DNA from 4 places in the Teredinibacter sp. KSP-S5-2 genome. Region 3 is predicted to be linked to each of the others. Evidence: predicted binding sites of a transcription regulator. Region 3 holds the regulator's gene; each other region holds the start of a gene.
What was found. Region 3 encodes PhoB, which activates phosphate uptake and scavenging genes when phosphate is short. Its sites were predicted from a motif close to TGTCATAAANNTGTAACA; they were not measured.
Positions count from the first base shown of each region.

Region 1: a site for PhoB is predicted at 2,207-2,224, ahead of P5V12_RS07075 (phosphatase PAP2 family protein). Genes of this name have one in related genera too.
Region 2: a site for PhoB is predicted at 2,092-2,109, ahead of P5V12_RS18445 (OprO/OprP family phosphate-selective porin). Genes of this name have one in related genera too.
Region 4: a site for PhoB is predicted at 2,295-2,312, ahead of P5V12_RS16115 (ExeM/NucH family extracellular endonuclease). Genes of this name have one in related genera too.

Region 1 covers NZ_CP120416.1:1,536,346-1,540,564, reverse strand. Annotated here, with positions in the region: gene bcp (thioredoxin-dependent thiol peroxidase) at 1-225, opposite strand, end outside; gene P5V12_RS07085 (malate dehydrogenase) at 322-1,305, opposite strand; gene P5V12_RS07080 (dUTP diphosphatase) at 1,471-2,082, opposite strand; gene P5V12_RS07075 (phosphatase PAP2 family protein) at 2,273-2,788, shown strand; gene P5V12_RS07070 (MJ1255/VC2487 family glycosyltransferase) at 2,789-3,877, shown strand; gene P5V12_RS07065 (TatD family hydrolase) at 3,884-4,219, opposite strand, start outside.
Region 2 covers NZ_CP120416.1:4,318,497-4,322,715, forward strand. Annotated here, with positions in the region: gene P5V12_RS18440 (hypothetical protein) at 1-501, opposite strand, end outside; gene P5V12_RS18445 (OprO/OprP family phosphate-selective porin) at 547-1,857, opposite strand; gene P5V12_RS18450 (hypothetical protein) at 2,267-3,904, shown strand; gene P5V12_RS18455 (TetR family transcriptional regulator) at 4,192-4,219, shown strand, end outside.
Region 3 covers NZ_CP120416.1:4,712,963-4,717,181, reverse strand. Annotated here, with positions in the region: gene P5V12_RS20240 (dicarboxylate/amino acid:cation symporter) at 1-527, opposite strand, end outside; gene P5V12_RS20235 (HU family DNA-binding protein) at 608-886, opposite strand; gene ubiA (4-hydroxybenzoate octaprenyltransferase) at 993-1,865, shown strand; gene phoB (phosphate regulon transcriptional regulator PhoB) at 2,080-2,787, shown strand; gene phoR (phosphate regulon sensor histidine kinase PhoR) at 2,831-4,147, shown strand; gene P5V12_RS20215 (GNAT family N-acetyltransferase) at 4,209-4,219, shown strand, end outside.
Region 4 covers NZ_CP120416.1:3,784,249-3,788,467, reverse strand. Annotated here, with positions in the region: gene P5V12_RS16125 (trypsin-like peptidase domain-containing protein) at 1-1,044, opposite strand, end outside; gene P5V12_RS16120 (putative quinol monooxygenase) at 1,809-2,093, shown strand; gene P5V12_RS16115 (ExeM/NucH family extracellular endonuclease) at 2,373-4,219, shown strand, end outside.

The DNA of each region.
Region 1 (4,219 bases), 1.9 Mb from region 3:
AACTGGATCCGGGCTTACGCCTATGACAACAACATTGCGTTTATCAAGTTCTTTTTTAATATCCCTCAATCCGCATGCTTGCACAGTACACCCAGGCGTCATTGCTTTCGGATAAAAGTAGAGAACGACAGTTTTGCCAACTAGAGACGAAAGCTTAACCTTATCTCCATTCTGATCCGACAAGGTAAAAGCCGGTGCTTTATTACCAATTTTTGGAAAACTCATTTTTATCTCCGCAGAATTTTTTTATTTTAATAAATCTAAAATGTTCAGGTAAAAAAAAACGCTGCATAGCAGCGTCTTTTTTCGTTCAATGAAACATTATGCAGGAAGCAAAGATTTCACTGCGTCACGCTCTTCTTGCAATTCTTTTTCTGTCTCAAGCATTTTCTCTTGAGAGAACTCATCAATAGATAGCCCTTGAACGATCTCCCAGTCACCATCTTTACATACACATGGGAAGGAGTAAATCAGACCTTCTTCGATACCGTAACTACCATCGCTGTATACAGCCATGCTCACCCAGTCATTGTCTGGTGAACCTAAAGCCCAATCGCGAATGTGGAAGATTGCAGCGTTTGCAGCAGATGCAGCACTGGAAGCACCACGAGCCTTAATAATAGCCGCACCACGTTGCTGAACTGTCGGGATAAACTCATCTCGATACCAACCCTGGTCCACTTGCTCAACAGCAACCTTGTTATTTACCAACGAGTGGTACAAATCAGGGTACTGTGTAGCGGAATGGTTACCCCAGATAGTCATTTTAGTGATATCAGTAATTGAGTTGCCTAGTTTTTGGCCAAGCTGGGTAAGCGCTCTGTTATGATCCAAACGAGTCATCGCAGTAAAGTTGCGAGGGTTTAGGTCTGGCGCATTACGCTGAGCGATTAGAGCATTAGTATTTGCTGGGTTACCAACAACAAGAACTTTAACGTCACGAGAAGCGTGATCATTTAAAGCTTTACCCTGTACAGAGAAGATTGCAGCATTTGCTTCAAGTAAGTCTTTACGCTCCATACCAGGTCCACGAGGACGAGCACCGACCAATAGAGCGTAGTCTGCATCTTTAAATGCCACATTAGGGTCATCAGTGCACACTATTCCTTGCAACAAAGGAAAAGCACAGTCGTCCAACTCCATAGCCACACCCTTAAGAGCATCAAGTGCTGGGGTGATTTCTAGCATTTGTAGAATAACAGGTTGGTCGTTACCAAGCATTTCGCCTGCGGCAATGCGGAATAACAAAGAATAGCTGATTTGACCAGCAGCGCCGGTAACGGCCACACGAACGGGTGATTTCACAATAATATCTCCGTATGCTTTCAGTTGAACTACCCCAAAACGGGGTAAAAGTTTACAAAATGGATGAAGCCCAATAAATAAGAGCTGTAACTGTACTACCAGGTGGTCGCCATTATATTGATCTGGGTAGAAAAGTCATGCGTTGGACATCTTAAATCGAATAAATCACCCCGGATAGCGGGCTTCTAAAGCAGAATAGAGTTGCTGCTGAAAGTCATCCGCAGATGAGTCTAATTGGCTCAATATGTCGACTAAATGCTCGTTATCCTCTCTACCTGACCATTGTTTTAAATAGCTTCCATCCTGATAGCCATGATCCTGGCGGAAGAAGTTTAGTACGTTTTTTCCAACATAGCTTTTAAAAAGCTGTTCAAAGCTCAGATCCATATCCGCCATAAGCTTGGCGAACTTATCAACATGAAAGCTTTTGGAACTCAATGTAGATAACGTAAAATCTTCCAGATCGGCCCGAAAATCACTCCCTTTTTCTGCCGTTTTTAACTTGAGCTCTATTTCAGAAGCAATTGTATTATGATCAGCTCCCTCCATGATGAGAGCACTCAATCCGAAATGCCATATATCAATCAGCTCTAATATGACTTGTTCCGTGTCTGGAATTTGCTTTTTCCACCACTTCCAACCGTAATGATCCAATAATTCTGCACTTTCAATCCAAATCGCCCGGTACCATTCAAAATTCTGCTCTCGCCAGTCCGCATGGACTTTAGTATTCATGGAATCTTGCAATTTAAGCATTGTAATTATTTGATTTTGCATATCTTTTGTTCTACCGGTTGGAGGGAGTTTCAATCACTAATTCGGCGAGTATAGTAGCACATCAGCCCCCTTCCCTTTTTACCTAGCTACCCTTTGAATTCAAAACAAATCACTGTAAGATAAATGTCATATTTATCTCATATGTCTGTCATTAACGACCTCTAACGTATGTAGGGATAGAGGATCGGCCATGCGTTTATTAGAAAGTATTCATAATTACGACATCATTACTTTTAGCTGGTGTTTGAAACATAAACACAGGGATCAGGCTGTTAAAATCAGTCGTATTGTATCCTTCTCAGCTGATGGTCCCCTCTATGTTTTAGCTGGGGTATGCTTTCTTATTGCCCAAAACTGGGATGTATCTTTACTTCTGGCTCTGGGCTTCTTAATTGAGCGAACCTGCTACAGTCGATTTAAAAAATTATTTAAAAGAAACCGTCCACCGGAAGCTATACCCGGGTTTAAAAGTGTTGTTGAGCCGTCAGATCAATTCAGTTTTCCATCAGGACACACTTCAGCAGCATTCTTAATCGCATGTTCAATTAGCTTTCACTTTCCTTTCATGGCATGGATTTTATACCCTTGGGCGTGCTGCGTTGGTATGGCACGCGTGTTTCTAGGTGTTCACTTTCCTTCAGATGTGATTGCCGGGGCAACAATGGGGATCACCATCGCCGCTACTTTGATTAATTTTCTATTTTAAATGAAAGTACTTTATGGCGTTCAGGCCACGGGCAACGGCCACATATCCCGCGCACGCGCACTTAATAAATATCTCAAAGAATTTGGAGTTGACGTCGACTATGTGTTTAGTGGCCGCCCTCGTGAGCAGTTCTTTGATATGGAAGAATTTGGCAACTGGAAGTGTTATCGAGGCTTGACCTTCGTGCATGAAGCCGGCGATTTAAAGATATTTCGGACGTTGCAACACAACAACATGCTCCAACTCATCAAGGATATTCGAGAGTTCCAACTGGACGGATACGATTTGATCATCAGTGATTTTGAACCAATCACTTCATGGGCCTGTAAAACACGGGGTATACCCTGCATTGGGGTAAGTCATCAGCAAGCTTTCGCCTTTGATGTTCCTCGACGTGGTGGCGGAATCATTCCAAAACTAATTATGAAATATTTCGCTCCCACCACAAGCGGACTGGGGTTACATTGGCATCACTTCAATCAGCCAATTCTGCCCCCCATCGCTGAAATTCATGAAACTGATGAAGCCAGTGACCCCAATAAAATTGTTGTCTACCTGGGTTTTGAAGAACCAGAGGATGTAATCCAGTTACTTGAGCCCTTTGATGACCACTTATTTATCTACTATGGCCCATTCCCACAATACGAAAGTCGAGGCCATATTCAGTTAAAACCTCTTTCCAGAGAAGGTTTCAAGCAAGACTTGGCCACCTGCTCTGGAGTAATTTGCAACGCGGGGTTTGAATTGTCCAGCGAAGCAATACAACTTGGGAAAAAACTTTTAGTCAAACCATTAAAGGGCCAGCTCGAACAACTCTCTAACGCTAAAGCGCTTGAAGCAACAGGTTTAGGCATGACGATGGGTAACCTGGACTCGGGTGCGGTTAAAGACTGGTTAGAGAACTGGCAAGCAAAACAGGTTATTTACCCCAATGTAGCAAAAGCCATCGCAGAATGGATTGCCAAAGGCCGATGGCAGGACGAAAGCTCCCGTGATGAGTTGGTTAATCGTTTGTGGTCAGAAACCAACGCAGCGGGCGTGCCAAGCTTTGAAAGCGCCCCTTTGCCAAACCTATTGCAAAGAAGTTGAGCCTTCCTAAAGATCTCGTTTGGCGGTTTTGAAAAGCTGGAAAAAATTTTCGGTCGTTTGCTCAGCCAACTTTTCGAAGCTTACGCCTCTGAGATCGGCAATAAATTCTGCGACCTCCCTGACGTATTTAGGCTCATTCGGTTTCCCTCTGTGAGGAACAGGAGCCAAGTATGGAGAATCAGTTTCAACCAACAGCCGATCAGATGGAATCCTGCGTGTTACGTCACGCAGCTCTTCGGCATTTTTAAACGTGACAATGCCGGAAATGGAGATATAAAACCCCATAGCGAGAGCCTTCTCAGCCATTTCCCAGCTTTCGGTGAAACAATGCATGACGCCAGC
Region 2 (4,219 bases), 390 kb from region 3:
CGACTTTTCTAATTGATTTCTGGTCAAATAAATAGATGTATTTTTCTGCCAGGAATCCGGCTTGCCCGCTGGATGAGTCAGATTCTCAGCATAGAGGTAAGCTCTGACATCGGAGTGTTTTTCCAGAAGATTCAATAACGCATCAGCCAACTCGCCATTCGCCAGCTGAAAATGGGTTAATTTATCACGGGTTAAAAAGGAAGGTGCTCTACGAATTAGCCCCACCTTACCCAAATATTTAAGCGCCAGAACTTTTTCCTTTTCTGTTGCCTTATTGCATATCTTAGTCAGGTTAGGCAAACCACCTTGACGCTTTGCCACTTTTCTTAACGCTATATCAGCGAGCACCGCCAATGTAACTATTTTTTGGCGGCGCTTAAACCGGGACGAAATATCCTCAAGAACGCGCCGCATTTTTCGTTTAATCGCGGCACGTTTATCCGGCCCTTTGTCAATGGCAACCGATTGAGAGCGTACTGGATGCAACGTAGAAGTCGTCATGTCGAGCTCTTAATGTCAGATCGGGGCGTCATTGCGAAGCATTCCTTAAAATGAATACTGGACACGGAAGGTATAAGCAGAGCCATCGTCATATTCGCCGATTAATTCTTCAGCCCCAGGCCCTTCAACTTCAGACTCAATGTAATTCAGCATAAACTTGAGCTTTTTACTGTAATGATAATTCGCTCCGATTGTATTGGCTGTCACCTTGGTACCCTGCGTCTCACTTGTTGCATCAAATTCGCTGGCACGCAGTAGAACTTCCCAGGCACCGTATTTCGATTTGGGCTTAGGTGCAGTCACAATAGCGGAATTCGGTTTATATGAAGCTTTTTCTCCCGTTAAAAAATACCCCAAACCAACATAACCACCTTCATAAACGTTATCGTTTATCGGGTCTACGGCCGTCACATCCCGTTCAGCATATTCAGCCTGCATATAAACCGGCCCTATTCCCGCGGCTATTTCATACCCCGTCTGCACCAGCTTATTAATTTCAAAACGGCTACCACCAGCGGCATAATCAACCAATCGAACATTGGTATCTCTCACCTCTGCCCTGTCGCGTAAATACATACGCATTCCATCGTCGTATTCACGATGGGAGTTCCACACACCAAAATGAAGATATTGACCATTTTTGCTTAACGGCGCCCAGGTAAATCTGGAGGTATATGCCGTTACCATTTTATCGCTGTCTTTTTCGTTACCAGTGGAACCGAAACCACGCCCTTTATAGGCGCCCAGCGCATAACGCAAACCGGTCGGTTTTATGTACTGATTAATTCCCACCCCCCAATTAAAATAGGGCGACATAACGTTGGCCATCATAGAGCGCGAAATGGTATTAATACTCGAACTGGAGGACAGGGCTTCCAAACTAATGTCTTCGCGAATTTTACCAATATCGATATTCGGCCCATTTTTGAAACCGCTATAGCGAAGCCGGGCCATAATCAACTCGGACTGAAAATCCTCATCATTGGAAAAATCCAATAAGACATAATATTTCCAATCTTTATGCTTATCGCCAATACCAACCCTAAGCCTTCTTAAAAAAGTATCGTGAATCTGTTCACCTTCACCACTGGCATTGTAAGCACCATCAAAGACATCCACATCCTGCTGAAATAAACCGTGGACCTTGGGCAGCTTCTTATAATCTTTATTGGTTTTGGTTTCCTGTTTATTCACCTTCTTTTTCAGCTTCTTAAGGTCCTTCTTTAGTTTTTCGATTTCCTTTTGCATCTGCTTGCTCGAAGCATCCGGGTACACATTTGAACATGTCACAACCAACACACAGCCGAGACAAAGTCGCAACAACCATTTACAGGTTAGAAAATTTACTCGAGACATTTTTATTCCATTTTTTTTGGTATAAGTTCGCATTTCTAAAAAAACACGTCCAGGGAGTATTCAATAACAAATAACTGCCAACACCGGCGAAAGCCACTATTCACTGCAATAGGGCTCGCCAATCAACTACAAATGCAAAAAAGATAAAAAGGACAGGTGATTTTTTATTTTTTGTATTACGCCAGAATCATACCGCATCAACTAATTTCCAGTGGACACCCCAAAACAAATTAATGTGACATTTGGATTACAGAACACGCGATGGTTATCACAAATACAATATTTTTTAAAAAATGGATTTTTTTTATGCTAGCCTCCGTCTCGCTATTTGCTGGCAAAATAAAATTTTAAATAACCTACAGAAAAGATAAGCATTCTCACTCTAAAAGCACACCAAGGACTTGATACATTGCGCGCATATCTTCCTCTCATATTCATACTGTTGTTTACCTTCTCGCCTTTTTATAACAACGCATATGCCTATGAGACAGATCAGTATTCCACACTGTTCTATGAGCTGGACGACTCAACGGAGTCAATGGATAAAATTGTTAACGACGCCATCGAACATGTGGTTCGAAACTGGAACAAAGAGCGCAACGATTATTCTCTACTCAGTCGTATCGCCGGTTTTTTTCATTCTCGCCAATTGGAAAAATGGGTGAATGAATCGCCGATAGTAGAATCGAGAAATGTGAAATCCGACAGTATTTTTAAAACTACCGGCTGGAAACACTCTTTTATTATTCGCTGGAAAGGCCTTGCCGCCAGTTTTAGCCTCAATAACGTACAAATGGGCACCGATAAACTCAGCCACTTTTTTGGCGTTGGCTGGATTTATTGGAAAGTTAGCGAAAGGGAACACCAAGGTAAGCCGGAAGGCGAACGCAGAAGAGCCGCTATTGAAGAGGGCATTTTTACAGAACAGACGTATTGGGGCCGCTCATCCACCAACATCTATTCCAACGCAGACCTTGTCGCCAACTGGGAGGGCTATCTATTTTATCGTAGCGTGCTGGAAGACAATATTGTTCCCGGTAAAAAAGCGATTATTCGCTGGGATGGCGACACGCCCATTATTCAACGAAAGTTTACATTTAGAGACCATGCCAATGATTTCTGGAGCGAAGCGCTCCTACCCAACGACTTCGACCCATCATTGGCTGCCAGTGTAACCAATGTATTAATGACTTATTGTGAAAAACCTGAGTACCTAAAGCAGCCGGATCGCTGGGTATCGACGCAGCACGATATCTATTGGAAACGCTATCTTATGCTGGGCTTAAAACCTGACGCACTGAAATTCAGGCTGGATGCTGTCTGCGCCCAGTATCAGGAAATGACCACAAAGGAAAAACAAGCTTTTAAAGCGGAACAGCAAAAACGCGAACAAGCATTTAAGGAAGACACATCTGACGGCGATTTCCGATTATTGGATTTTATTCCATTTGTGAAACAGAAAATTGGTCGAATGGACTCACCCGTACCAACCTGTAACAGCGACATTAAAAAAGCCAAAAATGAATTTCACCTTTCCCAGGAGTCCTTCCAGGCGCATAGCAACCAGGCACTGACTCTGGTAACCCAATACGGGCAGACCATACTCACCGCAAAGGAAAACGACGATACATTAGCGGCAAATTTTTATAAGCAAGTATTTGGCAAATACAAACACAGCAAAATTAAAACCAAAAACCTGGATAACCTCACCTTACGCAGGCTCACCAAATACCGTAAATTCTCGACAGAAAAGGTAAAAACCATCGCCGAATATTCCAATTACGGCGAAGACCAAGTCAAAATCTGCCTGATCCATCCCATCCCATTTCAACAGTCCTCCCGTCCGGTCCGCTACGACTTTATTAAGAGCAGCAACTACTACTGCGCGTATATTGACAGGGCAAGGAAAACCGTTGAGACCACATATTTCTGGCGGGCCTATGACAAAGAGAAGAAACTGCGCTCTTCACTGGAAGGCTATTACGACTTTCTCGACGAGGAGGCTTATATCTATCGAATGATCCCGAAACACTGTAAATGGTACTAAGCACCGCCCCCTTACAAACCCCATCCTTTTTAGCATTCACTCAGGATTCCGGAGTAGAGTGCCTTGCTGTTTTCATCTATTACGCCCAGTGTAAGCAAGCGCTTACTTTCTTATAATTGCTTGACACTAGGGCATATTATGCTCCGGTATCGCCATTCCACCAAAACCGACTATATATTATGTATCCAACAATGTTTAACCACTTATCGCAAAAAAGCGTTAGCTAGCTTGCCATTTCCTAATCGGTCGATTAAATTAATCTAACGATTAACTAATTAGAGCCGATCATGTCTAATCCCATCTCCTCCCGAGGCC
Region 3 (4,219 bases):
AGCATAAAAAAGCCAAATAAAATGCCAAAGAAAATTAAACCAAGCATTTGCCCTTGCGCTGCTGCAAATACAATGTTGGGCGGCACCATCCGTAAAAAAACTTCTGCAATATCTCCTGCCCCGCGATTGCCGATGCTTTCCAGCTTTTGTTCAACTTGCCCATCGATCGTTAAACCCAGTAATTCCTTCGCTGGCTCGCCACCAATAATGCCTGGTTGAATCATGTTAACCAGAAACAGGCCCATTAAGATGGCAAGCAAACTTGAAATCATGTAGAACGCCAGAGTCTTTCCACCTAGACGCCCCAAATTACCGCCACTGCCAATACCCGACATTCCGCAAATAATGGATGACAACACCAGAGGCACGATCACCATTTTTAATGCGTTAAGAAAAAGTGTGCCAAGAAATTCAAAAATGCTAAGTAACGGTATGGAAAAAATCGTTGTGGTTGGTTCAAAAGCCGTACCAACAACCACAGCTAAAATGATGGATATCAGGATCTGCCAATGAAGCTGTAACTTCATTCCTTCTCTCCTTACTTAATTATTATTTTGCACTTCAGCGAGGAAGTTAAAGATCATTAAAGCTTCGTCACTACGGCTATCTAGGCCGGCTGAACAATCTCTTTCAACGCCTTACCAGGCTTAAAGACTACTTGATTATGCGCAGCAATGGTAATGTCTTCCCCTGTTTTGGGGTTTCTTCCTTTTCGTTCCGCACGAGATTTCACGGAAAACGCCCCAAAACCAATCAGATTAACGGATTCCCCGCGCGCGAGCGCGTCAGTCATGTGTTCTAATGTGGAAGCAATGATATTGTCGGATTCTCTATGAGAAATGCCCAAATATTCGGCAACAACAGCAACCAATTCGGTTTTATGCATAAACTCGGACCTTGTAAATTGAGATACAACTAAAAGAATACGTTAAAATTCGGACTACAACGGCTCATTCGTCGATATAACTCAAAAAAATGATAAAGACCGCACCGTGAAACAGAAAATCAGCGCTTATCTCAACCTGACCCGGCTAAACAAACCCATCGGGATTTATCTCGTTCTATGGCCGACGCTCTGGTCACTTTGGTTGGCTGCGGATGGTATTCCGCGCATAGACATATTGATTATCTTCACCCTTGGTTGTGTACTGATGCGTTCCGCAGGGTGTGTGATTAACGACTTTGCCGATCGTAAAGTCGATGGCCATGTAAAACGCACCGCCAACAGACCCCTGGTAACCGGCATAGTCTCCGCCAGTGAAGCCTTTATCCTGTTTCTGGTGCTGTCCTTAACGGCTTTTGGCATGGTGCTGCTCACTAATCAACTTACCATTCAGTTGTCTTTTGCTGCGGTAGCGCTCGCCTTTTGCTACCCCTTTATGAAACGCCACACCCACCTGCCCCAAGTGGTATTGGGTGCGGCATTTGCCATGTCTGTGCCGATGGCCTTTGCTGCCCAGGCAAACGAACTGCCGGAAAGCATATGGCTGGTGTATACCACCGTGGTGCTTTGGACGGTAACTTACGACACCTTCTACGCCATGGTTGACCGTGACGATGACCTTAAGATTGGGGTCAAATCGACCGCAGTATTGTTTGGTGATAGCGACAAAGCCATTACCGGCATACTGCAAGTCATGACCATTGTTTCACTGATGATGATCGGCAGTCGCTTCGAGCTGGGGTTCATCTATCAGCTTTCTGTGGTGATATGTGCGGGCTTCTTTGCCTATCAGCAATATCTGGTGCGCGATCGGAACCGACAGGCCTGTTTTACGGCCTTTTTGAACAATAACTACGTTGGCATGGTGATTTTTATCGGTATTGTACTGGACAAGACATTCGGGCCTATTACAGGCATATAGGGCACAAAAACAGAAAATATCCCCTGCCTGAGCCATTTTTTCTGTAATTAAACGGCAACTTGAGCACCGCTGTCATAAAATGGCAACAAAAGCTTTATTTAATCTGCGTACCTAAAGTGTTGGAGCAACAACAAAAGCAATCTTGCGCCAACCCAGATTTAACTTCTTAGTAAGCAACTATTGGAAGCCTGGTCTATTCACCAGGTTAGGTAAAATGGCAGAAAAAACGATTTTAGTAGTAGACGACGAAGCCCCGATTCGCGACATGCTCCGAGTGGCTCTGGAAATGGCAGAGTATTCCGTATTGGAAGCAGGCGATGCGCAAGAGGCCCACGGCCTGATCGTCGACCGCAAGCCAGACTTGGTTCTACTCGACTGGATGCTACCCGGCACCAGCGGCATTGAGTTAGCACGACGTTTGAAACGTGACGAAGTCACCCGCGAGTTACCCATCATCATGCTTACCGCAAAAGGTGAAGAGGATAATAAAGTTCAAGGGCTCGAAGTCGGTGCTGACGATTACATCACCAAACCTTTTTCCCCACGGGAGTTGGTGGCTCGCCTGAAAGCGGTACTCAGACGCACGGACACCTTATCGACAGGTGAACCTATTCGCGTTGATGGCCTTTGTCTTGACCCAAGTAGCCACAGAGTCACTATTAACGACGTGCCTGTCCAAATGGGTCCAACAGAGTATCGTCTGCTAGAATTCTTCTTAACTCACCAAGAGCGCGTATACACTCGCAACCAGCTTCTCGATCACGTTTGGGGCGGTAATGTATATGTGGAAGAACGTACAGTGGATGTCCATATTCGACGCTTGCGTAAAGCCTTATCGCTTGATGGACATGACCGTTTTATTCAAACTGTACGCGGGGCAGGTTACCGATTCTCCAATAAAGTGTCTGTGCCTAATAATTAATACTCAGAGCAGAATATGCTCTTCACCTCGATAATTGGGCAGTATGTTTCGCAGAGGTCTGAAAACCGAACTGCGGTGGTTAATTCTTTACCTCGCGGTTGTTGCTTTTATTGGCGTAAGCATTGAAAAACTCGCCGTCTCTCTGGTTATAGGCCTTCTGCTCTATATCGCCTGGCTGTTCTACAACCTGCATAAACTGGAAAGCTGGGTACTCACCACACGACGTAAATCCGCCCCGAAGAACACATTAAACGGCATCTGGGGCGAAATTGCCGATGACGTAATTCTGCTATGTAACCGCTACGAAAAAGACAAGCAACGCCTTCAGGCGGTGGTAAGCCGCGTTCAGGACATGACCTCGGCCCTTACCGATGGGGTTATTCTGGTTGATGGCCGCTCCAACATTGAGTGGTGGAACCAGGCCGCCAAACGGCTATTCGATTTTCGGCAAGTAGACTTGGGCCACAAGCTGACCAACATTATCCGTCACCCGGATTTTATCCAATATTTTGAGGGGGGTAATTACGACGAACCGATAGAACTGGAATCCGTTCGCCTGTCAGGCCAGCATTTACAATTTCAGGTTCACCGGTTTGGAATTGGCGAACGCATGGTCATCGTTCGCGATATTACCCGCGTGTTCAAACTCGAATTAATGCGCAAGGATTTTGTCGCTAACGTATCACACGAGTTACGCACCCCCCTGACCGTGGTTCGCGGGTATATCGAAACCCTGGCCGATAACGACGAAATTCCCAATGTATGGAAACGTGCGTTCAGTCAGATGCAAGATCAGTGTCAACGTATGACGGCGTTGGTGAACGATTTAATTACCCTGACCAAACTGGAAACGGATGACAGAGATATTCGTCAGGAAGCGGTCGATTTACTTCCCGTTATTGAATCCATATTGGCAGACGCCCGAGCCCTGTCTGGAGAGCGGAATCATAATATCCATGCAAAGGATGCGAGCGATATTGTCATTCTTGGCAACGAGAGAGAGATACGAAGCGCAATTTCCAATTTGGTCTTTAACGCGGTTAAGTATTCTGCCGATGGCTGCGATATTAGTGTGGCTACGCATATTCTCGAAAACGAGTTTGTTATTGAAGTGACCGACACAGGCGCCGGAATTGATCCGAAACATCTGCCACGATTGACCGAACGGTTTTACCGGGTCGACGGCGGTCGCGCAACTAAAACCGGCGGTACCGGTCTCGGCTTAGCCATCGTCAAACACGTGCTTTTACGTCACGATGCCTATCTAAAAATTTCAAGCAAACTGGGTAAGGGCAGTACCTTCAGTTGTCATTTTCCTCTCGACCGCCTGGTCGAACACAATATGGATATTGTCAGCTAAGCATCCGTGATCTATGTTATAGCTCCGCCCACAGGTAAACCCGGCCTCAACAGGTGCCAGTTTGAACTTACA
Region 4 (4,219 bases), 930 kb from region 3:
GGCGGCTTTCAGCTCCTCACTGTCCTTCTTATCGTTTTGCTCAGGTTTATGGCTTTTGACTCCCTGTTCCCATTGTCTAAATTCTTCACTTTGTACCGCAAGTGACATCTCTCGGGTCAGCGCTTGCATATCCGATACAACTTCCTTTGCGGGTAAGGCAAAACCAATACCTTCTGTACCTTCCAAAATCATTGTGTTTACGCCAACAAACTGTCCATCACGATCGATTAACGGCCCTCCACTATTGCCGGGGTTAATCGCTGCATCAGTTTGAATGTAGCTAATGTCCTCGTACTCTTGCATACCGGAAATAATTCCAGAAGTAACGCTGTATTTCAGCCCCACGGGATTTCCAATGGTGTATACCTTATGTCCAAGGGGAAGGTCTTCCAGTAGAGGTATGAGTGGATCGCACCCGTGCTCTTTGATGTGGAGATAGGCCAAGTCAAATTGTGTACTTATACCCTTTGTCTTAGCTTGGATAACTCTTCCGTTCACCAGGGTAATTTTTATTTCTTTTGGCGTACCATCTGGATAATAAGATTGCACTGCTTTGTCCAGCGCATCCATTCGTTCTGTCAGCCTATGACGATCTTCTCGATTGGCTATTCCTCTTAGAAGATAATCTGCCAGCTCTCGTTGGTTCTCTTCAAGCTCGCGGATATCCTTCTTCTCCAACATCACAACATGTTTGTTGGTTACAACGGTACACTGCTTGTCGATAAAAAAGCCTGAACCTGTTCCAAACCCTGTATCAATAAAAACGGTGGCATTTCTTGCTGATTCAATTGCGTTGCGTGGTTTATGCGTTTTGTTTAATTCCGTGGTTAATGCCGATGCCTTCTGGGGTTCTGCACTGAGAGATGAGTGAGAATTGTTTTTGTTTGTTGAATCGGCAACGCTGGTATCAGGTGATTTGATAGTTTGAACAACTGGCGTAATTGAACCTGAAGAATCTGCTGAAATCTCTTCTTCTGAACCCGACTTATTGCAGCCGGTTAAAGCCGTCGCACTTATCACAAGTAAACACAAAACTATTCGCATATGAATCTCCCTTTTTTTATTTTAAGCAATACGCAAGAAGCGACTTCTGAAAGGTTAGCATAACTACACTTTTATTGGCGCGTCATTGGGCTATAAAAGACTCAATATAGATCGGGTAGTGTGTTTTTTATTCAATTTTATTTCGAAAAGCAATTCTTTAGCGTGTTAAGTACCTTTATTGACCTAAGTCCAGCCTTCTAACTAACAGGTAATTTAGGTATATTGAATGCCTTTTAAATGCTACTGATTGCCATTTCCATTATTGATGCCGGGTTTGTGGGCTCTCTAATTGATACAGTTAAGTCCTAGCTATATTCCGCTGATCTTGCGTTTATTCCGGCAATCAAGGACATATAAAAAAGAGGTTGTTGAATTACAGGAAAGTACGCTACCCGAGGTTAAAAAACTAATAATAAGCGTTTGCTTACAACATTATAAAATATAGTTTACGTTGAAAGTATGCTTATCCAAAATTGATAGTATGCTTTTCGTTTGATGAAAGTTTAGACTGCTAGGGGAAATATCAATCGCTTGTTTTGTTGGTGAATTTAAAAATATTCTATTTTATGGGTAAATTATTATTCATATGTTTTTAGATTTTTCTTTTTGCTTACTTTGTTTTTTGTAATCTGATATTTTCTTGGGGTAGGTCTGGTTTTTATGCTGATATAGCTTTAACAGGATTTGCTTGTTTTTTAAAAAATGTAGTAATGAATAAATATCTATCTGGGGGGGTGTTGGATCATGTTGGGGAATAATTGGAGATGAGTGATTTGCTTGAAATGACTGCGCTAATTACCGCAGAAAAAGGAAAGGGGAGTGAGTTAAAAGAAGCAATACAGCTCCTTATCGAAAAGACACTTGAGGAGCCAGGTTGTATCGAGTTTCAGGTTTTTCAAGAGCTGGATAATGACGATTTTTTTGTTTTGTGGGAAAAGTTTGAAAGCCGGGAAGCGTTGAGTTTTCATATGGAGCAGGAATACACCAAAGAGTATTTTTCCCTTGGTTTGGTGGCGTCGACTAAAGTCATCAAACATAAGCATGTGTAACATTATTTTAATAGTTTGTTTCAGAGTGAATATTCATGTTCCTTAATATTCACTCGGTTTATGATTAAAACTTAATTTCAGGATCTGTCCTTGTAGATCTGTAGTTCACTTACTTCCGATACGTGTACTTTATTCGAATGAAGTCGGTTTAATTATCCTGCACTCCTTTTGCCCGTTTTCAGTACGGGCATGTCACCAATCTTTCATAAAACTGTCAGGCATCTGTCAAATCCAGGTTTTAAGTTGACGCTTAAATATTTATAAATTCGTTTGGGGTGTATGATGAATAAACGAGGATTTAAGGGCAGAAAAACCGCCGGTTTTTTGCTCTCCTGCGCATTGTTTGCAGGAGCGGGTAACGCGGTAGCAGATGCATATATTAGCGAAATTCACTACGATAATGATGGCACCGACGTGGGTGAATCCATCGAAATCTCCGGTACGCCAGGGCAAAGTATCGCCGGCTGGAGTCTGGTTCTTTATAACGGTTCCAGCAGTCAGCGGTCCCCGTATAATACCATTGATTTGTCAGGCACCTTGGTGGCGCCACAGGGGTGTGAGCAAGGGCTTTATGTGCATGAGTTTCCATCAAACGGCATTCAAAACGGTGCGCCTGATGCCGTGGCGCTGGTAGATGATGCGGGTAATGTCGTTCAGTTCATTAGCTACGAAGGGTTTTTCGAAGCGGCAACGGGTCCAGCCGTTGAATTAATCAGTCAGGATATTGGTGTAAGCGAAACAAGCAGTACGCCGGTGGGCTATTCATTACAGTTTGTTGACGGTGCCTGGGTAGAGCCACAGCCCAATACGTTTGGCCAATGTTCGGGCGGGACTACTGGGCCGACAGAGCCAGAAGTGGTAAAAATTCACGAAATACAAGGTTCTGGCGATGCGGTAACAAGTGAATCCGTATTCACTGTGGAAGCGGTTGTGGTTGGGGATTTTCAATCCAGCAGTCAATTACGTGGTTTTTTTATTCAGGAAGAAGATGCTGATGCGGATGACAGTGTACAAACTTCGGAAGGGATTTTTGTCTATTGTTCCAGTTGCGATGTGGATGTCAATGTCGGTGACAAAGTTCAAGTGACTGGCCTGGCCAAAGAATTTTATGGTATGAGCCAGTTGAATGCGACACAAGCCGGCGACATAAAAGTTCTTAGTACGCAAAATACGCTACCTTCCCCTGCGGTCATTGATTTGCCTGTGCAAGTCACTGGTACAGATTTGGCAAGTGCCACATCAGAAATCAATAATTTCTACGAAAAATACGAAGGTATGTTGGTCAGCTATTCGGACACACTTTCCGTTTCCGAGTACTATCAACTTAGTCGCTTTGGACAAGTGACTTTAGCAGAAGGTGGTCGTTTCCGTCAGTTTACGGATAAAGCTTATCCGAGTGTAGATGGTTTGATTGCCCATCAAATTGACCTTGCGTCTCGAACAATTATTTTAGACGACGACAACAATACGCAAAATGCGGCGTTAGTAAATAACTCGCCTGTTTATTTTCCTCAGTCAGGTTTTTCCATCGATAATTTCTTCCGCGGCGGCGATACCATTACGAATCTAACCGGTGTATTACATTGGTCTTATCCTGGTAGCGGCGCGAATACATGGCGTATTCGTCCAGTGACGGAAGCGTTTTCTTATTCTTTTAATGCTGAAAATATTCGTTCAGCTTCTCCCTCTGATGTGGGCGGACACATAAAAGTTGCCAGCTTCAATGTGTTGAATTATTTCACTACTTTGGATGACGGAAGTAATGCGTGTGGTCCAAACGCGGATATGGGCTGTCGAGGTGCTAACTCCCCCGAAGAGTTAATCCGACAAACAAATAAAATCGTTTCCGCTATTTGTCAAATGGATGCCGATGTCGTTGGTTTAATGGAAATTGAAAACCCGTCGATTAATTCTGAAGTCAGTCCTGTTGCAACATTGGTAGAACACTTAAACAGTGCTTGTGGTGGGTATTCAGCCATAGACACAGGAACAACGGGTACGGATGCGATTACGGTCGCGATGATTTATAAGCCAGCTTCATTGGATAAAGTAGGCACAACAGCGGTTCTCGATTCCACTGAATTTTTAGACCCCAACCAAACCGGTCAATCAAAAAATAGAGCAGC